2 regions of the Streptomyces sp. NPDC043878 genome follow, and region 1 is predicted to be linked to the other one. Evidence: riboswitches for the same ligand, from Rfam matches in the RefSeq annotation. Region 1 holds a riboswitch; the other holds the start of a gene.
What was found. Region 1 has a riboswitch for cobalamin ahead of AC07AZ_RS30240 (cobalamin biosynthesis protein). Riboswitches for the same ligand answer to the same signal wherever they lie in the genome.
Positions count from the first base shown of each region.

Region 1 (5,501 bases):
ACGTCCCACGCCTCCTCGTCGCCGCCGGCCGAGGCCTGCGAGGCGTGCGTGCCGCCGGCGGCGAGGACGGTGGCGACCAGGGCGTCGGCCCGCCCGAGGATCTCGTACAGCCCCGGGTCCGCCCCGCGCAGCGAACCGCAGTACACGGCCAGGGCGTTGGCGCCCCGCGCCTCGATCGCCTCGCACAGCGTGTCCACGAAGCCGGTGTTGCCGCTGAGGTGGTGGGCCCGGTAGAAGAGCACGCCGACGGTGGGGCGGCCCTCGGCGTACGCCCGCTGCCCGTGCACCCCGAACGCGGCCATCCTGCGCGGCTCTTCGAACCCCTCGCCGGTCAGCAGCACGGTGTCGGACAGGAAGCGGGCGAGTTCCGTCAGGTTCTCCGGCCCGCCCTCGACGAGGTAGCGCAGCGCCTCCGCCACGACACCGGCCGGCACGGACGACTCGGCCATCAGCTCGGCGTCGGGCACGTTCTCCCCGCCGAGCAGCACGGTCGGCACACCGGAGGCCCTGAGCGCGGCGAGCCCGTCCTCCCAGGCCCGTCTGCCGCCGAGCAGCCGTACGACGGCGATGTCCGCGCCCGCGACCAGCGCGGGCAGCTCCTCCGCGACGTCGACCCGGGTGGGGTTGCCGATCCGGTACGGCGCGCCGGAGGCACGCGCCGCCAGCAGGTCCGTGTCGGCGGTCGACAACAACAACACTGTGCTCATGCGGGTGCTCCCGGTGGGATGAAGGGCAGTCCTTGCGGCGCGCCGGACTCGATGAGCCGCCACAGCGCGTCGGTGTCAGCGTGCTGTTCGATCAGGTCGCCGAGCCGGTCGAGCTGTTCCTCGCGCAGCGCGGCGAACGAGGTGCCGGCGGCCGGTACGAACCGGCGGCCCGCGGCGGCCGCCACCTCGCGCAGGAAGGCGCGCCGGAAACCGTCCGACTCCAGGGAGCCGTGCCAGTGGGTGCCCCAGGTCTGACCGACCCGGCAGCCGTCGAGGAACGGCTCCCCGCCCGTGACCTCGGCGATCCCGTGGTGGATCTCGTACCCCTCGACATGCTCGCCGAGGGCCTCGCCCGCGGGCCGGGTGAGGGTCTTCTCGCGGGCGAACCGCACGCGTACGGGCAGCAGTCCGAGCCCGGGCACGTGCCCCTGCCGGCTCTCCACCTCGTCCTCGATGTGCTCGCCGAGGATCTGGAAGCCGCCGCAGACGCCGAGCACGGGCCGGCCCTCGGCGGCCCGCCGGGCGATCGCCCCGGCCAGCCCCCGCTCCCGCAGCCACTCCAGCGCCCGCACGGTGCCCCGGGTGCCGGGGACGACGACGAGGTCGGCGTCCGCGAGTTCCTCGGGCCGGTCCACGAACCGCACCACGACACCCGGTTCGGCGGCCAGCGCGTCCACGTCGGTGAAGTTGGACATCAGCGGGACCGCGCAGACGGCGACCCGCAGGACGTCCTCGCCGACGGGCGGGGCGGTGTCCGACTCGCGCACGGTCCCCCGCAGGGAGACTCGCAGCCCGTCCTCCTCGTCGATGCCGAGGCCGTGCCGGAAGGGCAGGACGCCGTAGGTCCGCCGCCCGGTGAGCCCGTGCAGCATGTCGAGGCCGGGCTCCAGCAGCGAGACGTCGCCGCGGAACTTGTTGACGAGGAACCCGGCGACGAGTTCCTGGTCCTCGGGGGACAACAGGGCGACCGTGCCGAAGAAGGAGGCGAAGACGCCCCCGCGGTCGATGTCGCCGACGACGAGCACGGGCAGCCGCGCGTGGCGCGCGATGCCCATGTTCACGATGTCCGTCCGCCGCAGGTTGATCTCGGCGGGACTGCCGGCCCCTTCACAGATCACCGCGTCATACGTGCCCCGCAACTCGGCGAGACAGTCGAGCACGGTCCCCAGCAACTGCTGCTGCCGCCCGCCGTGGTACCCGCGAGCGCTCAGCTCGCCCACCGGCCGGCCCATCAGCACGACCTGACTGCTCTGTTCGCCGCCCGGCTTGAGCAGGACGGGGTTCATCAGCGCGGTCGGCTCGACGCGGCACGCCTGCGCCTGCATGGCCTGCGCGCGGCCGATCTCGGCGCCCTCCCGCGTCACGAACGAGTTGAGGGACATGTTCTGCCCCTTGAACGGCGCGACCCGCACCCCCTGCCGGACCAGCCAACGGCAGATCCCGGCGGTCACGACGCTCTTGCCGGCGTCGGAGGTGGTGCCGGCGACCAGCAGACCACCGTTCACGAGGCGCCCCCCTTACCGGCCCGCTTCCCGGCCCGCGCGGCGAACAGCCGCACACCGGCCGTCCGCGCGACGACGGTGACGCCGAGCGCGAGCACGCCGACGCGACGGGAGAGCCGCGCGGCCCGTTCGATGTCCCGTACCTCCACGGCACGTCCCTCCCCGTTCAGCACCGGCCGCCGCTCGACCCGGCCGCCGTACGACAACGTCCCGCCCAGCCGCACACCGAGCGCCCCCGCGAACGAGGCCTCCACGGGCCCGGCGTTGGGGCTCGGATGCCGGCCCGCGTCGGCCTGCCAGGCCCGTACGGCCCCCCGCGGGTCCCCGCCCGCGACGGCGGTCAGGGCGGCGGTCAGCCGCGCTCCCGGCCAGCCCGCGAGGTCGTCCAGCCGGGCGGAGGCCCATCCGTAGCGCCGGTACCGGGGCGATCTGTGCCCGACCATCGCGTCCAGGGTGTTGACGGCCCGGAACCCGACGAGTCCCGGCACGCCGCCCAACGCGCCCCACACCAGCGCCCCCACGACCGCGTCCGAGGTGTTCTCCGCGACGGACTCCACGACGGCCCGCGCGATCCCGTCGGCGTCCAGGGCCTGCGGATCGCGCCCGCACAGGTGCGGCAGCCGGGCCCGGGCCGCCTCGACGTCACCGGCCTCCAGGGCGCGGCCGACGGCTCGCGCCTCGCGCCCGAGGCTGGTGGCGCCCACCACGGCCCAGGTGGCGGCGGCGGTCAGGGCGACGGAGGCGGCGGGGGAGGGCCGCAGCGCCGAAGTGGCGACGGCGGCCAGACCGACGACGCCTCCGGCGCAGACGGCGGTGTGCAGCACGCCGTACCCCCGGTGGTCCCGCCACAACAGGTGTTCCACGGCGCCGGCGGCCCGCCCGAACGCGGCGACCGGATGCCCACGGCGAGGATCACCGAGGACCAGGTCGGCGAGAAGGCCGGCGGCGGCGCCGTACGCGAAGACGCGATCGGCACGCATCGGCTCAGCCGGCCGAGGGGTCGGGCGGAGCGCCGGTGGCAGACCTCGAACGGCAGCCGAGCATGGCTCTGTGTCCTCACTCAGGGTGTCCACGCCCTGGTTCGACGAGACCGGCGGTGAGAGTTCCTGGCTCCCGGGGTTCACACCCCGGTCACAGTGGCGGGACCGCGCCGGATTCGCACCGGCTTCCTCTCTTGCCGCCGTACATGGCTCCGGCAGTCCACCACGGGCCCCGAAGGGCCGTCAACTTGCTGTTGACCTGCGCGGGGAGAGTGTGCCGAGGCCCACACACGAGGGGCCCCAGGCGTCACAGACACGTGGGGTGCGGGACGGAGATCCGTCCCGCACCCCACTCGGTGTCCAGGTGCGGCGGGTCAGGCGACGATCAGCGAGATGCCGTACGCCACCGCCGCCGCGCACGCCGCGAAGCACACGTACGCGCCGGTGACCGCGAGGGCCGCGGACTCGCCCTGGGCCGCCGCGCGTTCACGGCGGGAGAGACCGGTGATGCCGAGGGTGAACAGGGCCACGAGGGCCACGGTGACCACGAGGCTGACCCCGAAGACGGAGCCGAGGGCTGCCCAGTCGATCTTCATGCTGCTTCTTCCTTCGTAACCGGGGGCGCGGGGCTCAGACGGTGGTGGCGGCCGGCGGGACCACCGGTTCGGTGGCCGGGGCCGGGATCGTGGCCGTGAGGTCCTCGGCGACGGTGCCCACCGGCGGCGGGGCCACGACGGCGATCGCCGTGGTCACCACGCCGGCCGGTTCCTCGGAGGCGTTGACGTTGCTGTGGTCGATGACCTCGCGCCGCGACAGCTTCCAGATGGCGGCGCTGGAGGCGATCAGGAAGACGGCGACGACCGCGGTGCCCCAGTCGCCGAGGTCCGTCACGGACTCGGCGAGAGCACCGACCACGGCCGCGGCCGGGAGCGTGAGGCCCCAGGCGACGAACATCCGGGTGGCCGTCGACCAGCGCACGACGCCGCCCTTGCGCCCGAGGCCCGCGCCCATCACCGAACCGGAGACGGAGTGCGTGGTGGACAGGGAGAAACCGAGGTGGGAGGAGGCCAGGATGACCGTGGCCGCGCTGGTCTGGGCGGCGAAGCCCTGCTGCGGCTGGAGTTCGGTGAGGCCCTTGCCCATGGTGCGGATGATGCGCCAGCCGCCGAGGTAGGTGCCGAGCGCGATGGCGAGGCCCGCGGAGAGGATGACCCAGGTGGGCGGGTCGGAGTCGGGGGAGACGACGCCGCCGGCGACCAGGGCGAGGGTGATGATGCCCATCGTCTTCTGCGCGTCGTTGGTGCCGTGGGCCAGGGAGACCAGGCCCGCGGAGGCGATCTGGCCCGTGCGGTAGCCCTTGGCGGCGGCCCTGCCGTCGGCCTTCCTGCCGAGCGTGTACGACAGGCGCGTGGCGAGGAACGCGGCGGCGCCCGCGACGACCGGGGCGGCGACCGCGGGGATCAGCACCTTGGTGACCAGGGCGTCACCGTGCACCGCGCCGAACCCCGCCGAGGCGACGGTGGCGCCGATCAGGCCGCCCATGAGGGCGTGCGAGGAGCTGGAGGGGAGTCCGACCAGCCAGGTCAGCAGGTTCCAGAGGATCGCGCCGACCAGGGCGGCGAATATGACCTCGGGACGTATGCCGGACTCGTCGACGAGTCCCTTGGAGATCGTGTTGGCGACCTCAACGGAGAGGAAGGCACCCACAAGGTTCAGCACGGCGGACATGGCCACCGCGACCTTGGGCTTGAGCGCACCGGTCGAGATGGTCGTGGCCATCGCGTTGGCGGTGTCGTGAAAACCGTTCGTGAAATCGAACGCGAGCGCGGTTACCACCACAATCGCGAGGATCAGCGAGAAGTTTTCCATTTACCCAGGCAATCGTTCGAGGTCATTGGCTGGACGACCGTAAGCAACCTGAGTGAACGGAAGATGAACTGAGGCAGGCATCGGGGTGTCCTGGTGAGGCGATTTCGCTCCGGCCGGCCCGCTGGCGGCGCTTCCGCCTCCGGCCTGTCACGGACGGCCCACAGCGCGTGGTGCGAACCGCCCGCGACGCGTGCGCGGGCGGCCGACATCGAGCAGTGACGTCGCCCACAGCGCGTGGCGAGGGCCGCCCACAGCGCGTGGTGCACGCGGTCCCCGGCACGGGGCCCCCGCGCCTGGCAGGATCGCCGCATGGCAGAGCAACGGCGGGAGCCGCGGGACGCACGGGGTGGCCTGGACGGTGTGCCCGAGGCCGGCGAGGCGTGGGGCAGGCGCGCGCGTCCCGAGGAGGCGGACGCCTGGACGGACCTCGTCGCGACCGCCCG
Region 1 covers NZ_JBWKDW010000026.1:58,769-64,269, reverse strand. Annotated here, with positions in the region: gene cobN (cobaltochelatase subunit CobN) at 1-707, opposite strand, end outside; gene AC07AZ_RS30245 (cobyric acid synthase) at 704-2,212, opposite strand; gene AC07AZ_RS30240 (cobalamin biosynthesis protein) at 2,209-3,189, opposite strand; cobalamin riboswitch at 3,291-3,429, opposite strand; gene AC07AZ_RS30235 (hypothetical protein) at 3,564-3,785, opposite strand; gene AC07AZ_RS30230 (inorganic phosphate transporter) at 3,820-5,058, opposite strand; gene AC07AZ_RS30225 (class II aldolase/adducin family protein) at 5,368-5,501, shown strand, end outside.

Region 2 (5,501 bases), on a different contig from region 1:
CTGGCGCAAGGCGGAGAACGAGCACAGCCTCGACGAATGGGGCCTGGGCGGACGGTCGTTCGGCACCTGGGTCACCTGGTTCCTGCTCGGCGGCGACCTCTACACGGCGTACACCTTCGTCGCGGTGCCCGCGGCGGTCTACGCGGCCGGCGCGGCGGGCTTCTTCGCCGTCCCGTACACGATCCTGGTGTACCCGCTGATCTTCACGTTCCTGCCGCGCCTGTGGTCGGTCTCGCACAAGCACGGATACGTCACCACCTCGGACTTCGTGCGCGGCCGGTTCGGCTCCAAGGGCCTGTCGCTGGCGGTGGCCGTCACCGGCATCCTGGCGACGATGCCGTACATCGCGCTCCAACTGGTCGGCATCCAGGCCGTGCTGGACGTGATGGGCGTGGGCGGCGGGGAGAACACCAACTGGTTCGTGAAGGACCTGCCCCTGCTGATCGCCTTCGGCGTACTGGCCGCCTACACCTACTCGTCGGGACTGCGGGCGCCCGCGCTGATCGCGTTCGTGAAGGACGGGCTGATCTACGTCGTCATCGCGGTGGCGATCATCTACATCCCGATCAAGCTGGGCGGCTTCGACGACATCTTCGCCAAGGCCGGCGAGGCGTTCAGCCAGACCAACCCGGCGACGGGCAAACCGCGCGGGGCGCTGGTCCCGGCCGAGGCGGGACAGTGGACGTACGCCACCCTGGCGCTGGGCTCCGCCCTCGCCCTGTTCATGTACCCGCACTCGATCACGGCGACGCTGTCCTCGCGCAGTCGTGAGGTGATCCGCCGCAACACCACGATCCTGCCGCTGTACTCGCTGATGCTCGGCCTGCTGGCCCTGCTCGGCTTCATGGCGATCGCGGCCGGAGTCAAGGTCACCAACGGGCAGTTGGCGATCCCGCAGCTGTTCGAGAACATGTTCCCGGACTGGTTCGCGGGCGTCGCGTTCGCCGCGATCGGCATCGGCGCGCTCGTCCCGGCGGCGATCATGTCGATCGCGGCCGCGAACCTTTTCACCCGCAACATCTACAGGGACTTCATCAGGCCCGACGCGACACCCGCGCAGGAGACCAAGGTCTCCAAGCTGGTCTCGCTGCTGGTGAAGGTGGGCGCGCTGGTCTTCGTGCTGACCATGGACAAGACGGTGGCGATCAACTTCCAGCTGCTGGGCGGCATCTGGATCCTCCAGACCTTCCCGGCGCTGGTCGGCGGCCTCTTCACCCGCTGGTTCCACCGCTGGGCGCTGCTGGCCGGCTGGGCGGTCGGCATGGTCTACGGCACCTTCGCCGCGTACGGCGTCGCCTCCCCCACCCAGAAGCACTTCGGCGGCTCGGCCAAGGAGATCCCCGGCATCGGGGAGATCGGCTACATCGGTCTGACGGCGTTCGTGCTGAACCTCGTCGTCACGGTGGTCCTCACCTTCGCGCTGAAGGCGGCGAAGGCCCCCGACGGCATCGACGAGACCCGGCCGCAGGACTACACGGCGGACGCGGGCGACCCGGGCGTGGAGGTGGAGCTGCCCCCGGCCACGGCGGGCACCGCGCACTGACCCGAGGACCTGTCCGACAGCGGGGCGCCGGAGCGTCTCCGGCGGCCCGCAGCCGTGTCCCCCACCTCGCCGCCGCACTCCGCCCGTGGACGCCCGGACACGCTCCGAAGCCGACAGGACACAACATCTGGGGGTGCAACTGCGGCCCGGCACAAGATGTATGCTCATGCTCGCTGTCGCCGCAGGGGAATCCGGTGCGAATCCGGAACTGTCCCGCAACGGTGTACTCATGCGCGCATATCCGCGTACGAGACTCAAGTCCGAGCACCTGCCGACAGTGGCGCCCGGCCGTCCGGCCGGGCCGCCAGGACGTCCGGGCCTCGTGGAATGGGCCGGTGGACGCGACGCCGCGCGCGCTCGCGAGCTGCCCCCTTCCGCAAGGCCCCGTGCCGAGCGAGGGAGAGCCCCACGTGACCATCGCGCCAGCCGAACCGGCCTCAGCGACAGCCGACCCCGTGGCCGACGACGGCCCCAGAGCCGCGCTGCTGCGGACCCTGACCGGGCTGACCGCCGACCTCCCCGACGCCGACCCCGGCCGGGTCGCCGCCGCAGCCCTGCGCGGCCGGTCCGCGCGGGCGGACACTGCGGAACTGCGGGAGCTGGCGACCGAGGCCGCGGCAGGTCTCATCTCCGAGGACCCCGCCTACTCGAAGCTGGCCGCCCGGCTGCTCACCCTGAGCATCACCGCGGAAGCCGCCTCGCAGGGCGTCACCACGTTCACCGAGTCGGTCGCGGTCGGACACCGCGAGGGACTTCTCGCCGACCGCACCGCCGAGTTCGTCCGCGTCCACGCCGACCGCCTCGACGCCCTCGTCGACCCCAGGGCCGACGACCGCTTCGGCTACTTCGGCCTGCGCACCCTGCACAGCCGCTACCTGCTCCGGCACCCGATCACCCGTCAGGTCATCGAGACACCGCAGCACTTCATGCTGCGGGTCGCCAGCGGCCTCGCGGAGGACGACACCGCACGCTCCCTGGACGAGGTCGCCGCGCTCTACGGGCTCATGAGCCGGCTCGACTACCTCCCCTCCTCCCCCACGCTCTTCAACTCCGGCACCCGCCACCCCCAGATGTCGTCCTGCTACCTCCTCGACTCCCCGCTGGACGAACTGGACTCCATCTACGACCGCTACCACCAGGTCGCCCGCCTCTCCAAGCACGCCGGCGGCATCGGCCTGTCCTACTCCCGCGTCCGCGCCCGCGGTTCACTGATCCGGGGTACCAACGGGCACTCCAACGGCATCGTCCCGTTCCTCAAGACCCTGGACGCCTCGGTCGCCGCCGTGAACCAGGGCGGCCGGCGCAAGGGCGCCGCCGCGGTCTACCTGGAGACCTGGCACTCCGACATCGAGGAGTTCCTGGAACTGCGCGACAACACCGGCGAGGACGCCCGCCGTACGCACAACCTCAACCTCGCGCACTGGGTCCCCGACGAGTTCATGCGCCGGGTCGACACGGACGGCCAGTGGTCGCTGTTCTCCCCCGCCGACGTGCCGGAACTCGTCGACCTGTGGGGCGCGGAGTTCGACGCCGCCTACCGCCGGGCGGAGGCCGCGGGCCTCGCGCGCCGGACCCTGCCGGCCCGCGACCTGTACGGCCGCATGATGCGCACCCTCGCGCAGACCGGCAACGGCTGGATGACCTTCAAGGACGCGGCCAACCGCACCGCCAACCAGACGGCCGAACCCGGCCACGTGGTCCACTCCTCCAACCTGTGCACCGAGATCCTGGAGGTCACCGACGACGGGGAGACGGCGGTCTGCAACCTCGGGTCGGTCAACCTGGGCGCGTTCGTGGACCCGGCGGCCCGGGACGTCGACTGGGAGCGGCTGGACGCGACGGTCCGCACCGCCGTCACCTTCCTCGACCGGGTCGTCGACATCAACTTCTACCCGACCGAGCAGGCCGGCCGCTCCAACGCCAGATGGCGCCCGGTGGGCCTCGGCGTCATGGGCCTCCAGGACGTCTTCTTCCAGCTGCGCCTGCCCTTCGACTCACCGGCCGCGAAGGCGCTGTCCACGCGCATCGCCGAGCGCGTCATGCTCGCCGCGTACGAGGCGTCCGCCGACCTCGCCGAGCGCAACGGCCCGCTGCCGGCCTGGGACAAGACCCGTACCGCCCGGGGCGTGCTGCATCCCGACCACTTCGACGCGGAGTTCACCTGGCCGGAGCGCTGGGCGGCCCTGCGCGAGCGGATCGCGGCCGTCGGCATGCGCAACTCGCTGCTGCTCGCGATCGCGCCCACCGCCACCATCGCCTCGATCGCCGGCGCCTACGAGTGCATCGAGCCGCAGGTCTCCAACCTCTTCAAGCGCGAGACCCTGTCGGGCGAGTTCCTCCAGGTCAACTCCTACCTGGTGCGGGACCTGAAGGAGCTGGGCGTCTGGGACGCGCGCACCCGTGAGGCGCTGCGCGACGCGAACGGCTCGGTGAGCGGCTTCACCTGGATCCCCGAGGACGTACGCGCCCTGTACCGCACGGCCTGGGAACTCCCGCAGCGCGGCCTGATCGACATGGCCGCCGCCCGCACCCCGTTCCTGGACCAGGCCCAGTCACTGAACCTCTTCCTGGAGACACCGACCATCGGCAAGCTCTCCTCGATGTACGCCTACGCCTGGCGGTCGGGCCTGAAGACGACGTACTACCTGCGCTCGCGCCCGGCGACCCGCATCGCCCGCGCGGCCCGCGCCCAGGCACAGCCGGAACCCGCCGTCCCCCTCCAGCAGGCCGCCGACCCCGACGCCGTCGCCTGCTCCCTTGAGAACCCCGAGTCCTGCGAGGCCTGCCAGTAATGACCGCCGACACCACCAAGAACCTGCTCGACCCGGGCTTCGAACTCACCCTGCGTCCCATGCGCTACCCCGACTTCTACGAGCGCTACCGGGACGCCATCAGGAACACCTGGACCGTGGAGGAGGTCGACCTCGCCTCCGACGTGTCGGACCTGGCGAAACTCTCGCCCGGCGAGCAGCACATGATCGGCCGGCTGGTCGCGTTCTTCGCGACGGGCGACTCCATCGTGGCGAACAACCTGGTGCTGACCCTCTACAAGCACATCAACTCCCCCGAGGCGCGCCTGTATCTGAGCAGGCAGCTCTTCGAGGAAGCGGTACACGTCCAGTTCTACCTGACGCTGCTGGACACCTACCTGCCCGATCCGGAGGACCGCGCGGCGGCCTTCGCGGCGGTGGAGAACATCCCCTCCATCCGCGAGAAGGCGGAGTTCTGCTTCCGCTGGATGGACTCGGTCGAGAAACTCGACCGCCTGGAGACCCGCGCCGACCGCCGCCGCTTCCTCCTCAACCTGATCTGCTTCGCCGCCTGCATCGAGGGCCTCTTCTTCTACGGCGCGTTCGCCTACGTCTACTGGTTCCGCAGCCGGGGTCTGCTGCACGGACTGGCCACGGGGACGAACTGGGTCTTCCGCGACGAGACGATGCACATGTCCTTCGCCTTCGAGGTGGTCGACACCGTCCGCAAGGAGGAGCCGGACCTCTTCGACGACCAACTCCGGGACCAGGTAACGGACATGATCCGGGAGGCCGTCGAGGCGGAGCTGCAGTTCTCCCGCGACCTCTGCGGCGACGGCCTGCCCGGCATGAACACCGAGTCGATGCGCCAGTACCTGGAGTGCGTCGCGGACCAGCGGCTCACCCGGCTCGGTTTCGCCCCCCTCTACGGCTCCGAAAACCCCTTCTCCTTCATGGAGTTGCAGGGCGTCCAGGAACTGACGAACTTCTTCGAGCGGCGCCCGTCGGCGTACCAGGTCGCGGTGGAGGGGACGGTCGACCTCGACGAGGACTTCTGACGCTCCGGAAGCCCCCCAGGCTTCGGACGGCCCATGGAGCATCCATGGGCCGTCCATGGACCCCTTATGGAGCGGCAAAGTTCTCCCGGCGCCGCTATCCGCGCCGCACGGGCCCCGGATACGTTCTGGCCGTTCTGTCATGTCACCCAC
Region 2 covers NZ_JBWKDW010000018.1:156,883-162,383, forward strand. Annotated here, with positions in the region: gene mctP (monocarboxylate uptake permease MctP) at 1-1,543, shown strand, start outside; cobalamin riboswitch at 1,669-1,834, shown strand; gene AC07AZ_RS24780 (ribonucleoside-diphosphate reductase subunit alpha) at 1,954-4,335, shown strand; gene AC07AZ_RS24785 (ribonucleotide-diphosphate reductase subunit beta) at 4,335-5,351, shown strand.
Region 2: another riboswitch for cobalamin. It lies ahead of AC07AZ_RS24780 (ribonucleoside-diphosphate reductase subunit alpha); the one in region 1 lies ahead of AC07AZ_RS30240 (cobalamin biosynthesis protein).